DNA from 2 places in the Actinocorallia sp. B10E7 genome. Region 2 is predicted to be linked to the other one. Evidence: riboswitches for the same ligand, from Rfam matches in the RefSeq annotation. Region 2 holds a riboswitch; the other holds the start of a gene.
What was found. Region 2 has a riboswitch for thiamine pyrophosphate ahead of thiO (glycine oxidase ThiO). Riboswitches for the same ligand answer to the same signal wherever they lie in the genome.
Positions count from the first base shown of each region.

Region 1 (5,348 bases), on a different contig from region 2:
CTCCTCCGGCGGCATCCCGGTGATCCTCGTGGCCGCCGGGTTCCACTGGCGGACCCGGCCCTCGGAGTCCAGCACCGCGATGCCGTCGGCGCTGGCGTCGATCACCGCCCGCTCGTGCGCCTGCTGCCGGACGACCTCCTGGTAGGCCATGACGTTGCGGACCGCGACGCCCGCGTGCCCGGCCAGCAGCTCCAGCAGCTCCAGCTCGGTGTGGCCGGCCGAACGGCCGGCGAACAGCGCGTAGAGCGCCCCGTAGGGCCGGTCGCCCAGGAAGGCCAGACCCAGCGCGACCATCCGCAGATTCGGCAGCGCCTGCCAGATCAGCGCGTCCACCCGGGGCCTGGTGGCCAGCAGGACCGTCCGGCCCGCCTCCAGGAGCTCCGCCACCAGGCTGGAACGCAGCTCCACCGACCTGCCGATGAGCTCGCCCGGCAGGCCGCGGGCCGACATCAGCCGCAACCGGTCGTCCTCGATCCGCACGAAACCGGCGGCGTCCGCGCCGGTGAGCTCCAGCACCGCGGCGGTGATCCGGTCCAGCACCCTGTCGAGATCGTGCTGGGCGTTCAGATCGCCGAGGATGTCGTTCAGCCGCCGCACGAGACGGGCCTTCTCCGCCGCCGCGTGCTGGTCGGCCTCGGTGACCCGGTGGTAGACGCTGACCCAGCCGAGCAGCGCGCCGTCCTCGCCCCGCAGCGCGCTGGTGTCGATCCGGACGTCGACCAGCCTCCGCTCCCGGGTGAGCCGCCGCGTCCCGATCGAGATCTGCGGTCCCTCCCGCACCCGCTCCAGCACGGCGTGGTACTCGGCCTTGAGCTCGTCGGGGACCATCGGGACGACCCGTCCCAGCGCCTCCTCGGCGGTCCAGCCGAAGAGCCGCTCCGCGGCCGGGTTCCAGGCCGTCACGCACAGTCCCTCGTCGATGGCCACGATCGGGTCGGCCGCGCATCGGAGCACCGCGCGTGCCGTCGGGTCGGAGGCGTCCAGGCGCACGCCGTCATCGTGTCACCATTCGGCCTCCTCCACCGGCCGACTCCACGGATTGCGCATGCCCCGCCCGTGCCGGGACGGGCGGGGGACGTCCGCGGAGCGCCGGCCGTCAGGACTTCGCGGCCGCCGTCTCGCCGCGATCCAGACGGCCGATCAGGAAGGCGGCCAGGCCCGCGACCAGGAAGGACAGGAAGGAGGCGCTCATCCAGGGCTGGGGGTCGAAGTGCAGCAGGTCCCGGACGTCGGTCCAGAAGGCGCTCCACCAGGAGACGGCGCCCGGGTTGATCAGCTGGTAGACGGCGAAGCCGGCCAGCCAGGCGGCGATCATGCCCCAGCGGGAGGGCGCGTCGGGGGCGGTGTTCCAGACGCCGCGGGCGCGCAGGAAGAAGTCGGCGGCCAGGACGCCGAGCATCGGGACGAAGACCGAGCCGATCAGGCTGAGGAAACCGGCGTAGTTGCCCATGTTCAGCGCGAGCGCCAGCACGGTGATGAGGGCGCCGAGGCCGATGCTGAGGATCCGGCGGTCGACGCGCGGCAGCAGGTTCTGGATGGACAGCGCGGTCGAGTAGACGTTGGCGAACGACTGGTCGGCCTCGCGGACGACGAACACGAGGAAGAACACCGCGCCGAGCGTCACGGTGAGGAACGGCTGGTAGACGCCCTCTCCGTTGACGGCGAGCGCCAGAGCGAACAGGCCGAGGACGTAGGCGATGATCTGGGTCAGCGCGTACGCGCCGCTCGCCGCGCCGAAGGCGGCCTTCTCGCTGCGGGAGTGGCGGGTGTAGTCGGCGGCCAGCGGCACCCAGGAGATCGAGACGGCCAGGGCCGCGTCGGTGGCGATCCAGAACATGCTCCAGTCCGTGCCGAACGGCGCTCCGCCCGAGGGGCCGGGGTTGGCCGTCAGGTCGGGCAGTCCCTCGCGGAAGAACTGGATGTAGAACCAGACGAGCGCGACGGCCACCGCGACCGTCACGAACCGGCGCAGCAGCCGGACCGAGCCCAGCGGCCAGATCGTCAGGGCGGTCGTGAGCACTCCGGCGAGGAGGACGAACAGCCAGCGGGGACCTCCGCCGAACAGCTCCCTGGCCGCCTCGGAGATCACGATCAGCTCGAACGTGCCCCAGCCGACGAGCTGTGCGATGTTCAGGACCGTCGGCACGTACGACAGCCGGGCACCGAACAGGCCGCGCAGCAGCACCATCGCGGGACGTCCCGTGCGGGCTCCGGGCACCGCCGACAGGCCGAGCATGAGCCCGCCCAGGAGCGTTCCCACGATCATCGCGACGATCCCCGCCGCGATGGACAGCCGGAGCGTCCCGTCGAGGTCGGGGGCGAGCACCGTGTAGGCGCCGGAGAAGGCGAACAGGCTGACGCCGAGGTTGGCCCAGAAGGCGCTCTGGTCCCAGAAGGACAGCACCCTGGGCGCGGGCTCGTCGAGCGTCAGCGGGGCCTCGTGGGAGCCGGGGTCCGCGAGGGGCCTGTGCCCTCGGGAGGCTCCGTCGCCGTTTTCGAGCGTGGCCGAAGACATGCTTGATGCACTCTCCCTACGCCGGCATTACCCGGACAGGTTCATGCGGTCGGCGACGCTCTGGGGTCGCCCTCTCAGCCCGGCCCTCGGCCCGAGCTCCCGCGGTGGGGTTTAGATCCCCCGCATGATACTCATACGGGACGAATCGGATCTAGGCCACGTAAGGGTCTTCGCCCTGCTCCGCCACCATCGGCCTGCCATGATGGGCCCATGCCATCATCCCGCCGTCCACGTTGGAGGCCTGCCAGCCGGCGTTGTTGAGCGCCATCGTGACCTGCGCGGAGCGCCCGCCGACCCGGCAGATCACGTAGACGTCTCGGTCCTGCGGGATCTCGCCGGCCCGGTCGCGCAACTGGCTCATCGGAATGTGCACCGCGCCGGGCGCGTGCCCGGCCGTCCACTCCTCCGGTTCACGCACGTCCAGCAGATATGCGTCCGACGGCACCGCCGCGGCGTCGACGGAGGGTACGTTGTCCCCGAAACTCATCACGACTCCCATGGAACCTGTTGACCACGACCACGTCGACCCGCGCGTGAGGTGCTCCTTGTCCAGATCGGTGGCCACGGCCCTCTTCCTGACCACGGCGATCCTGGTAGCAGCCGGCGCCTGCGGCACCGAAAAGGCCGAGAGCGGGGACTCTACCGTTCCCACCTCGGCCTCCGCTCCTTCGGCCCGGGTGACCGAACTCACCATCAGCCTGAAGAAGTCCCCCGGCTCCGGCGCGCGGACCTGGACGCTGACCTGCGATCCGCCCGGCGGCACCCACCCCGAGCCGAAGAAGGCCTGCGCCCAGCTCGCCAAGCAGGGGGAGAAGGCCTTCGAGCCCATCCCCGCCGACGCCGTCTGCACCGAGATCTACGGCGGCCCCGAGCAGGGCACCGTCGAGGGCACCTGGCGGGGCATCCGCGTCCGGGCCGCCTACCAGCGCAAGGACGGCTGCGGCCTGGACCACTGGTCCAGGGTCAGCGAGCTCTTCGGCGAGCTGCCCCGCGTGCGCTGAACCACTTTCCCACAGCCGTCCACAGGTTGTCCCAGTTATCCCCAGCCCTGTGGACGCCTGTGGATACAGCCTGTGGATAACTCGCGGTGAGGTCGGAAATCCCATCTCACAGCTCGTCAAAGAGCAACAAAACCCGACATACCTCACACACTTGTCCCCTGGGGATATCCACAAGCCTTGTGGATAACTTCGCCCCGGGGATATCGGCATGCCCGCCCTCGGTCCCGCTCCGGGCGGCGGTCAGCAGCGCGGGTCGCCGTGCATGACCAGGAACGCCGCGTGCTCCACCACCGCGTCCAGGTCGTCGCCGAGCGCCCCGGACAGCCACTGGTGGGCGAGTTCCACCATCGATCCGGTGAACATCGCCGCGCTCACCACCGCCTGGCGGGGATCGGTCTCCGGACGGACCTGGGCGCTCTGCTGCAGGGCGGCGTCCATCAGCGCGGTCTGCGTGGCCTGGCGCCGCGCGGCCAGCACCGGATTGGCCCTCCCCTCCGTGAACAGCACCCGGCCCCGGCGGGGATCGGCCGAGCTGAACTCCAGCACGGCATGGATCCCGGCCCTGAGCCTCGAGACCAGGTCGCCGCCCGTTGCGGCCGACTCCACCGCCAGCAGCCGTTCGGCCAGCTCCGCCGCCACCTCGTCGTACACGGCGCCGAGCAGTTCACCGGTGTCGGCGAAGTTCTCGTAGAAGTAGCGGGCGTGCAGGCGGGCGGCCCGGCAGACGGCGCGCACCGACACCGCGGCCTCGCCCCCGGTGCCGAACAGCTCGAACGCCGCCTCCACCAGCAGGGCCCGCCGCCCGCTCCTGCGGTCGGCCGGGGAGACACCCGCCCATCGGGTGGCCGAGGAACCGCGCTCGCTCACCATCCCCTCACCCTAAACGCCCGAACGCCACCGCGAGGCGCGTCGTCCGCCCGTGCGTCCGGCCCGGCCGGACTCCACCACTGATTCGATAGACTTCGAAATACTGAAAGGCGTGCGGAGGGAGAGGATCACCATGGCGGACGCGCGTCCGAGCGCCGCACCGCGGAAGGTCCTGCGCCTGATCCGATCGGCCTGAGACAGACGGTGGAGAACATGACGAATCCCGCTCTTCGAGAGATCGACGTCCTGGTCGTCGGGGGCGGCCAGGCGGGGTCGGCGGCAGGCTTCCACCTGCGCCGCGCCGGGATCGATTTCGTGATCCTCGACGACCAGAACCGGCCAGGCGGGGCCTGGCAGCACACCTGGCCCTCACTGCGGCTGTTCTCTCCCGCCCGGTACAGCTCTCTGCCCGGCCGGATGATGCCCGCGCCCGCGGACGGCGGCTACCCGACCGCGTCCGACGCCGTCGCCTACCTCACCGACTACCAGCGCCGCTACGAGCTGCCCGTGGTCTGGCCCGTGCACGTCGACGCCGTCCACCGCGCCGACGGAGGGCTCCTCGTCCGGACCGGAGCGGGCGACTGGCACGCCAAGATCGTGATCAGCGCGACCGGCACCTGGTCCCGCCCCTACGTCCCCCACTACCCCGGCATCCGCGAGTTCGCCGGCCGCCAGCTCCACACCGCCCGCTACACCGGCCCCGAACCCTTCGCCGGACAGCGCGTCGTGATCGTCGGAGGCGGCAACTCCGCCGCTCAGCTGCTCGCCGAGATCTCCACCGTCGCCGACACCACCTGGGTCACCCTCAAGCCGCCTCGGCTGCTGCCCGACGACATCGACGGCAGGGCCCTCTTCGACCTGGCGACCCGCCGCTACCAAGCTCTCACCTCCGGCGAGGAACACGCCGGAGTCGGCGGCCTCGGCGACATCGTCGCGGTCCCTCCGGTCCGCGAAGCCCGCGACCG
Region 1 is NZ_JBDPLZ010000006.1:331,379-336,726, forward strand. It holds gene ABGB12_RS23280 (PAS domain S-box protein) at 1-990, opposite strand, end outside; gene ABGB12_RS23285 (cytosine permease) at 1,097-2,515, opposite strand; TPP riboswitch at 2,511-2,628, opposite strand; gene ABGB12_RS23290 (rhodanese-like domain-containing protein) at 2,667-3,002, opposite strand; gene ABGB12_RS23295 (SSI family serine proteinase inhibitor) at 3,061-3,516, shown strand; gene ABGB12_RS23300 (TetR/AcrR family transcriptional regulator) at 3,757-4,386, opposite strand; gene ABGB12_RS23305 (ArsO family NAD(P)H-dependent flavin-containing monooxygenase) at 4,597-5,348, shown strand, end outside.
Region 1: it holds a riboswitch for thiamine pyrophosphate, as region 2 does, so the genes downstream of both, ABGB12_RS23285 (cytosine permease) here and thiO (glycine oxidase ThiO) in region 2, are expected to answer to the same signal.

Region 2 (5,348 bases):
CCGACAGGACGGAGGTGGCGTTGTCGGGCGCGGGCGGGACGGGGGCGGCCGGGAGTTCCAGGGAGGCGTCCGTCAGCAGCGCGTAGAAGTGGTCGGCGTCGACCGGGCGGCCCGCAGGGTCCTTGCTGGTCGCCGAGATCACCAGCGCGTCGATCCGCGGCGGGATGCCGGGCACCAGCTGGGACGGCAGCGGGATCTGCTCGTTGACGTGCCGCCAGGCCACCTGGAGAGGGGTCTCGCCCACGTGCGGCTGGCGTCCGGTGAGCAGCTCGAACAGCAGGATGCCCGCCGCGTACACGTCGGTGCGGGTGTCGGACTGGCCGGTGACCACCTGCTCGGGCGCCATGTAGGCGACGGTGCCGATGATCATGCCGGTCTTGGTCTGCCTGCTGTCGGTCTCGGCGCGGGCGAGGCCGAAGTCGGCGACCTTGACCTGGCCGTCGGTGGTCAGCAGCACGTTCTCGGGCTTGACGTCGCGGTGGATCAGGCCGGCCCGGTGCGCGGCGCCCAGCGCCGCCAGGACCGGCGCCGTGATGTCCAGGGCGTCGCGGACGGGCAGCCGGCCGCGCTCGTCCAGCAGGTCGCGCAGGGTGCGGCCGGGCAGGTACTCCATGGTGAGGTAGGTGTGCGGGCCCGAGGTGCCCTGGTCGTACACCGCCACCACGTTCGGGTGGGACAGCGCGGCCGCGGCCTTGGCCTCGCCCATGAAGCGGCGGACGAACTCCTCGTCCTGCGCCAGGTGCGGGTGCATCACCTTGAGCGCGATGGTGCGGTTCAGCCTGAGGTCCCGGCCCACGTAGACGGTGGCCATGCCGCCACGGGCGACCTTCGACTCAATGCGGTAGCGCTCGTCGAGTACCTGCCCGACGAGGGGGTCTACTGCTGTCGCGTCCACCAGGGCAGTGTAAGGGCGAAACGGACTTCTCCCCATCGCTCTGCGGGACTACCTTACGGCCGTTCCAAAACGTGATCTTTTGTGAGGGGCGGCCGCCCGCGGAGCCGCCGCAGCTCAGGGCGGGTCAGGCGCCGGTGCCGGCCAGCCCCTCGAAGGGGGAGGAGGCCTGGGCGAGGCGCCGCCGCGGGATGCGCCCGGCCAGCCGCGCCGCGCGTCCCCCCTCGACCGCGCTGCGCATCGCGGCCGCCATCAGCGCCGGACGGTGGGCGCGGGTGACGGCGGTGGCCAGCAGCACGGCGTCGCAGCCCAGCTCCATCGCCAGCGCCGCGTCGCTGGCCGTGCCGATCCCGGCGTCCAGGATCACCGGCACGCCCGCCCGCTCGACGATCAGCTCGATGTTGTGGGGGTTGCGGACGCCCAGACCGGAGCCGATGGGCGCGCCGAGCGGCATGACGGCCGCGCAGCCCGCCTGCTCCAGCCGCTGGGCCAGCACCGGGTCGTCGTTGGTGTAGGGCAGGACGACGAAGCCCTCGGCCACCAGGCGCTCGGCCGCGTCCAGCAGTTCGACGGGGTCGGGCAGCAGGGTGTGCTCGTCGGCGACGACCTCCAGCTTCACCCACTCGGTGCCGAGCGCCTCGCGGGCCAGCCGGGCGGTCATGACGGCCTCGCCCGAGGTGAAGCAGCCCGCGGTGTTGGGCAGCACGCCGATGCCGTGCCGCTCCAGCAGTTCCAGCACCGAGCCCTTCATCGAGGGGTCGACCCGGCGCATGGCGACCGTGGTCAGCTCGGTGCCGGAGGCGATCAGCGCCTCCTCCAGGACGTGCAGGCTGGGCGCTCCGCCCGTGCCCATGATGAGCCGGGATCCGAACTCGCGGCCCGCGATGACCAGCGGGCCGGACGCGTCGGTCGTGTTCACTTGTTCAGCCTCCCTGGACCGCGGTGAGGATCTCCACCCGGTCGGCGTCCCTGACGGGGGTCGTGGGCCAGGCGGCGCGCGGCACCACCTCTTCGTTCAGCGCCACCGCCACGCCCCGTTCGGCGTCGGTGACCTGCGACACGACCGCCGCGACGGTCGCGCCGTCGGGAAGGTCGCGGGCCTGGCCGTTGATGGTCACTCTCATCTGTCGTCTCCGATGGTGGCGGGCCGCGCGGGCGCGAAGCGGTCGGCGCCGAACGGGCGGACCGCCTCGGGGGGCTCCCGGCCGTCCAGCAGGTCCGCCATCGCGTCGGCGGTGAGGGGGGTGAGCAGGATGCCGTTGCGGAAGTGCCCGGTGGCCGCCAGCAGGCCCTCGGGCCCGACCGGGCCGATGATCGGGGCGTTGTCGGGGGATCCGGGCCGGAAGGAGGCGGTGACCTCCTTGAACTCCAGCTCGGTGACGCCGGGGAAGAGCGTGCGGGCGTCGCGCAGCAGCTCCCACAGGCCGCCCGCGGTGACCCGGGAGTCGAAGCCGAGTTCCTCCTGGGTCGCGCCGACGACCAGTTCGCCGTCCGGGCGCGGCACGAGGTACATCGAGAAGCCGCGCACCAGGCCCCGGGTGGCCCTGGTGAGGAAGGGGTGGGGGCTGTGCAGCCGCAGGATCTGGCCTTTCACCGGCCTCACCGGCAGGCCGGTCAGCTCCCGGGACCAGCTTCCGGCCGCCACGACGACGCGTTCGGCGGCCAGGACGTCCCCGTCCTCCAGCCGGACGCCGCGCACCCGGCCGTCCTGGACGACGAGCTCAAGGGCCCGCTTGCGCACGAGGGGGAGGTGCTCGCAGGCCGCGAGCAGCGCGCGCAGCAGCCGTCTGGGGTCGACGGAGCCGTCGTCGGGGGCGAGGATCCCGCCCCGCACGGACGGCGCGAGCATGGGTTCGAGCCTGCGGCACTCCCGGCCGGTGAGGAGTTCGGTGCGCAGCCCCAGCGAGGTCTGGAAGCGGTGCTGGTCCTGGAGGAAGGCCAGGTCGTCGGCGTCGTAGGCGACGGACAGGTTGCCCTCGCGCCGGTGGCCGATGTCGATCCCGGTGAGGTCGGCCAGTTCGGCCGCGAACCGCGGGTAGCGGTCGCGGGAGTCGACGCCGAGCCTGAGGTGGTCCTCCTCGCCGTACTGCAGTTCGCCGACGGGCGTCAGCATCCCGGCCGCCACATGGCTGGCGCCGCTTCCGGGCTCGGGGTCCACGAGGGTGACCGGCAGTCCCCGCTGGGACGCCCGCCAGGCGATGGCCAGGCCTATCGCCCCTGCGCCGATGACCACGATCACAGGTCGCTCCCTTCGCCGGCATGATCCGGATCAGGTTCTGGCGGTCGGGAGGACTGCTCCCCTCTCAGCCCGTACCGGGCTCCCGCGCTCCGTACGGAGCCCAGCGTATGCCCTGAGCAGTACCGATCAGATATCGGGCATCCTGGACATGGACGGTGACGGGGCGAAAGTTAGGGTGTCCTGCCAGGAGAACCGGGATCTCGGAGGATCACATGGAACGCGTCATCGTGGTGGGCGGTGGCCTGGCGGGTGTGCGCGCCGTGGAGGCGCTGCGGGCCAAGGGCTACGCCGGAAGGCTCACGCTGGTCGGAGCGGAGCCGCACCGGCCCTACGACCGTCCGCCGCTGTCGAAGGCCGTCCTGGCGGGCGAGCGCGAGGACACCACGGTCGACGCCTCTTGGGACTCCCTGGACTGCGAACTGCTGCTGGGGCACCGCGCGACCGGGCTGCGCGTGCAGGACCGCGTCCTGGAGACCACCGCGGGCGAACTGCCCTACGACGGGCTGGTGATCGCCACCGGAGCCGACACCGTCCGGCTTCCCGGCCCCGGCCGCCAGCACGTGATCAGGACCATCGACGACTCCCTGGAACTGCGCGGCAAGCTGGTCCCCGGCGCCCGCGTGGTGATCGTCGGCGCGGGCTGGATCGGCGCGGAGGTCGCCACGACGGCGGCGAAGCTGGGCTGCGAGGTCACCGTGCTGGAGGCCGCGCCCGCGCCTTTGGCCAACGCGCTCGGCCCGGAGCTGGGCGCGCTGACCGCCCCCTGGTACGCCGAGGCAGGGGTCCGGCTGCGCTGCGGGGTCAAGGTCGCCTCGATCGAGGAGGGCGGCGTCGCGCTGGTGGACGGGGAGTTCCTGCCGGCCGAGGCCGTCGTCGTCGGCATCGGCGTGCGGCCCTCGCTGGACTGGGTGAGCGGCCTGGAGGTCGAGAACGGCCTGGTGGTGGACGCCTCGCTGCGCACCTCCCGTCCGGAGATCGTCGCGGTCGGCGACTGCGCGGCCTGGTGGTCCAACCGGTACGGGCGCCGGCTGCGGGTGGAGCACTGGGACGCGGCGCTGAACGCCCCCGACGTCGCGGTGGCGTCGCTGCTGGGCCAGGAGGCGGTCTACGACGACCCGCCCTACTTCTGGTCCGAGCAGTTCGGGCGCATGGTCCAGTACGCGGGCCACCACCCGGGGGCCGAGCGGATGGTCTTCCGGGGCGACCCGGAGACCGACCGGTCCTGGGCGGTCTTCTGGCTCGACGGGGACCTGCTGCGAGCCGTCCTGACGGTGGCCGCGCCCCGCGACCTGATGCAGGCCCGCAGGCTCCTGACAGCGGGGACACCGGTGGACGCGGAGAAGCTCGCCGACCCCTCGGTCCCCGTCCGGAACGCGGTCCTGGCTGTTTCATAGTCCCCGCGGGATGGTAGACACGGAAACGTGACGAAGACGCACGTTGACATCGATCCGGAACTCGACTCCCTGGTGGGCGAATGGCTCACTTTCGCGGAAGCGGGGCAGGTCGCGGGAGTGCCCGCGAGCAGAGTGAAGCAGTGGGTGAAGGAGGGCAAGCTGCTGGCCGCCTACCGGCAGTCCGGAGGCGGCCCGCAGATACCGGCCGCGTTCCTGGCGGAAGGGCAGGTGGTCAAGGGCCTGCCCGGGACCCTGACGCTGCTGTCCGACGCCGGTTTCGACGAAACGGCCGCGTTGCGCTGGCTGTTCACCGGCGACGACACCCTGCCCGGCACCCCGGTCCAGGCGCTCCGCGAGAACCGGGGCACCGAGATCAGGCGCCGGGCCCAGGCCCTGGCCTTCTGATGTCGCTTCTGACGACCGACCGGGCGGTGGCGCTGCGCCGCCGCCTGGACGCGGCCCGCCTCTACCTCTGCGTGGACTCCCGGTCCGCGCAGGGGGACCTGCCGGAGTTCCTGGACGCCGTCCTGGCCGGCGGGGTGGACATCGTCCAGCTCCGCGAGAAGGGGCTGGAGGCGCGGCGCGAGATCGAGCTGCTGGGGGTGTTCCGGGAGGCCTGCGACCGGCACGGGGCGCTGCTGGCGGTCAACGACCGGGCGGACGTGGCGTTCGCGGTGAAGTCCGACGTGCTGCACCTGGGCCAGGGGGACCTGCCGGTCGAGGTGGCGCGGCACATCGTCGGCGAGGACATCCTCATCGGCCGCTCCACCCACTCGGTGGAGCAGGCGGCCGCGGCCGCCCGGGAGCCGGGCGTGGACTACTT
Region 2 is NZ_JBDPLZ010000002.1:733,667-739,014, forward strand. It holds gene pknB (Stk1 family PASTA domain-containing Ser/Thr kinase) at 1-895, opposite strand, end outside; gene ABGB12_RS08530 (thiazole synthase) at 1,020-1,811, opposite strand; gene thiS (sulfur carrier protein ThiS) at 1,816-2,016, opposite strand; gene thiO (glycine oxidase ThiO) at 2,013-3,131, opposite strand; TPP riboswitch at 3,122-3,227, opposite strand; gene ABGB12_RS08545 (FAD-dependent oxidoreductase) at 3,344-4,525, shown strand; gene ABGB12_RS08550 (Rv2175c family DNA-binding protein) at 4,553-4,930, shown strand; gene thiE (thiamine phosphate synthase) at 4,930-5,348, shown strand, end outside.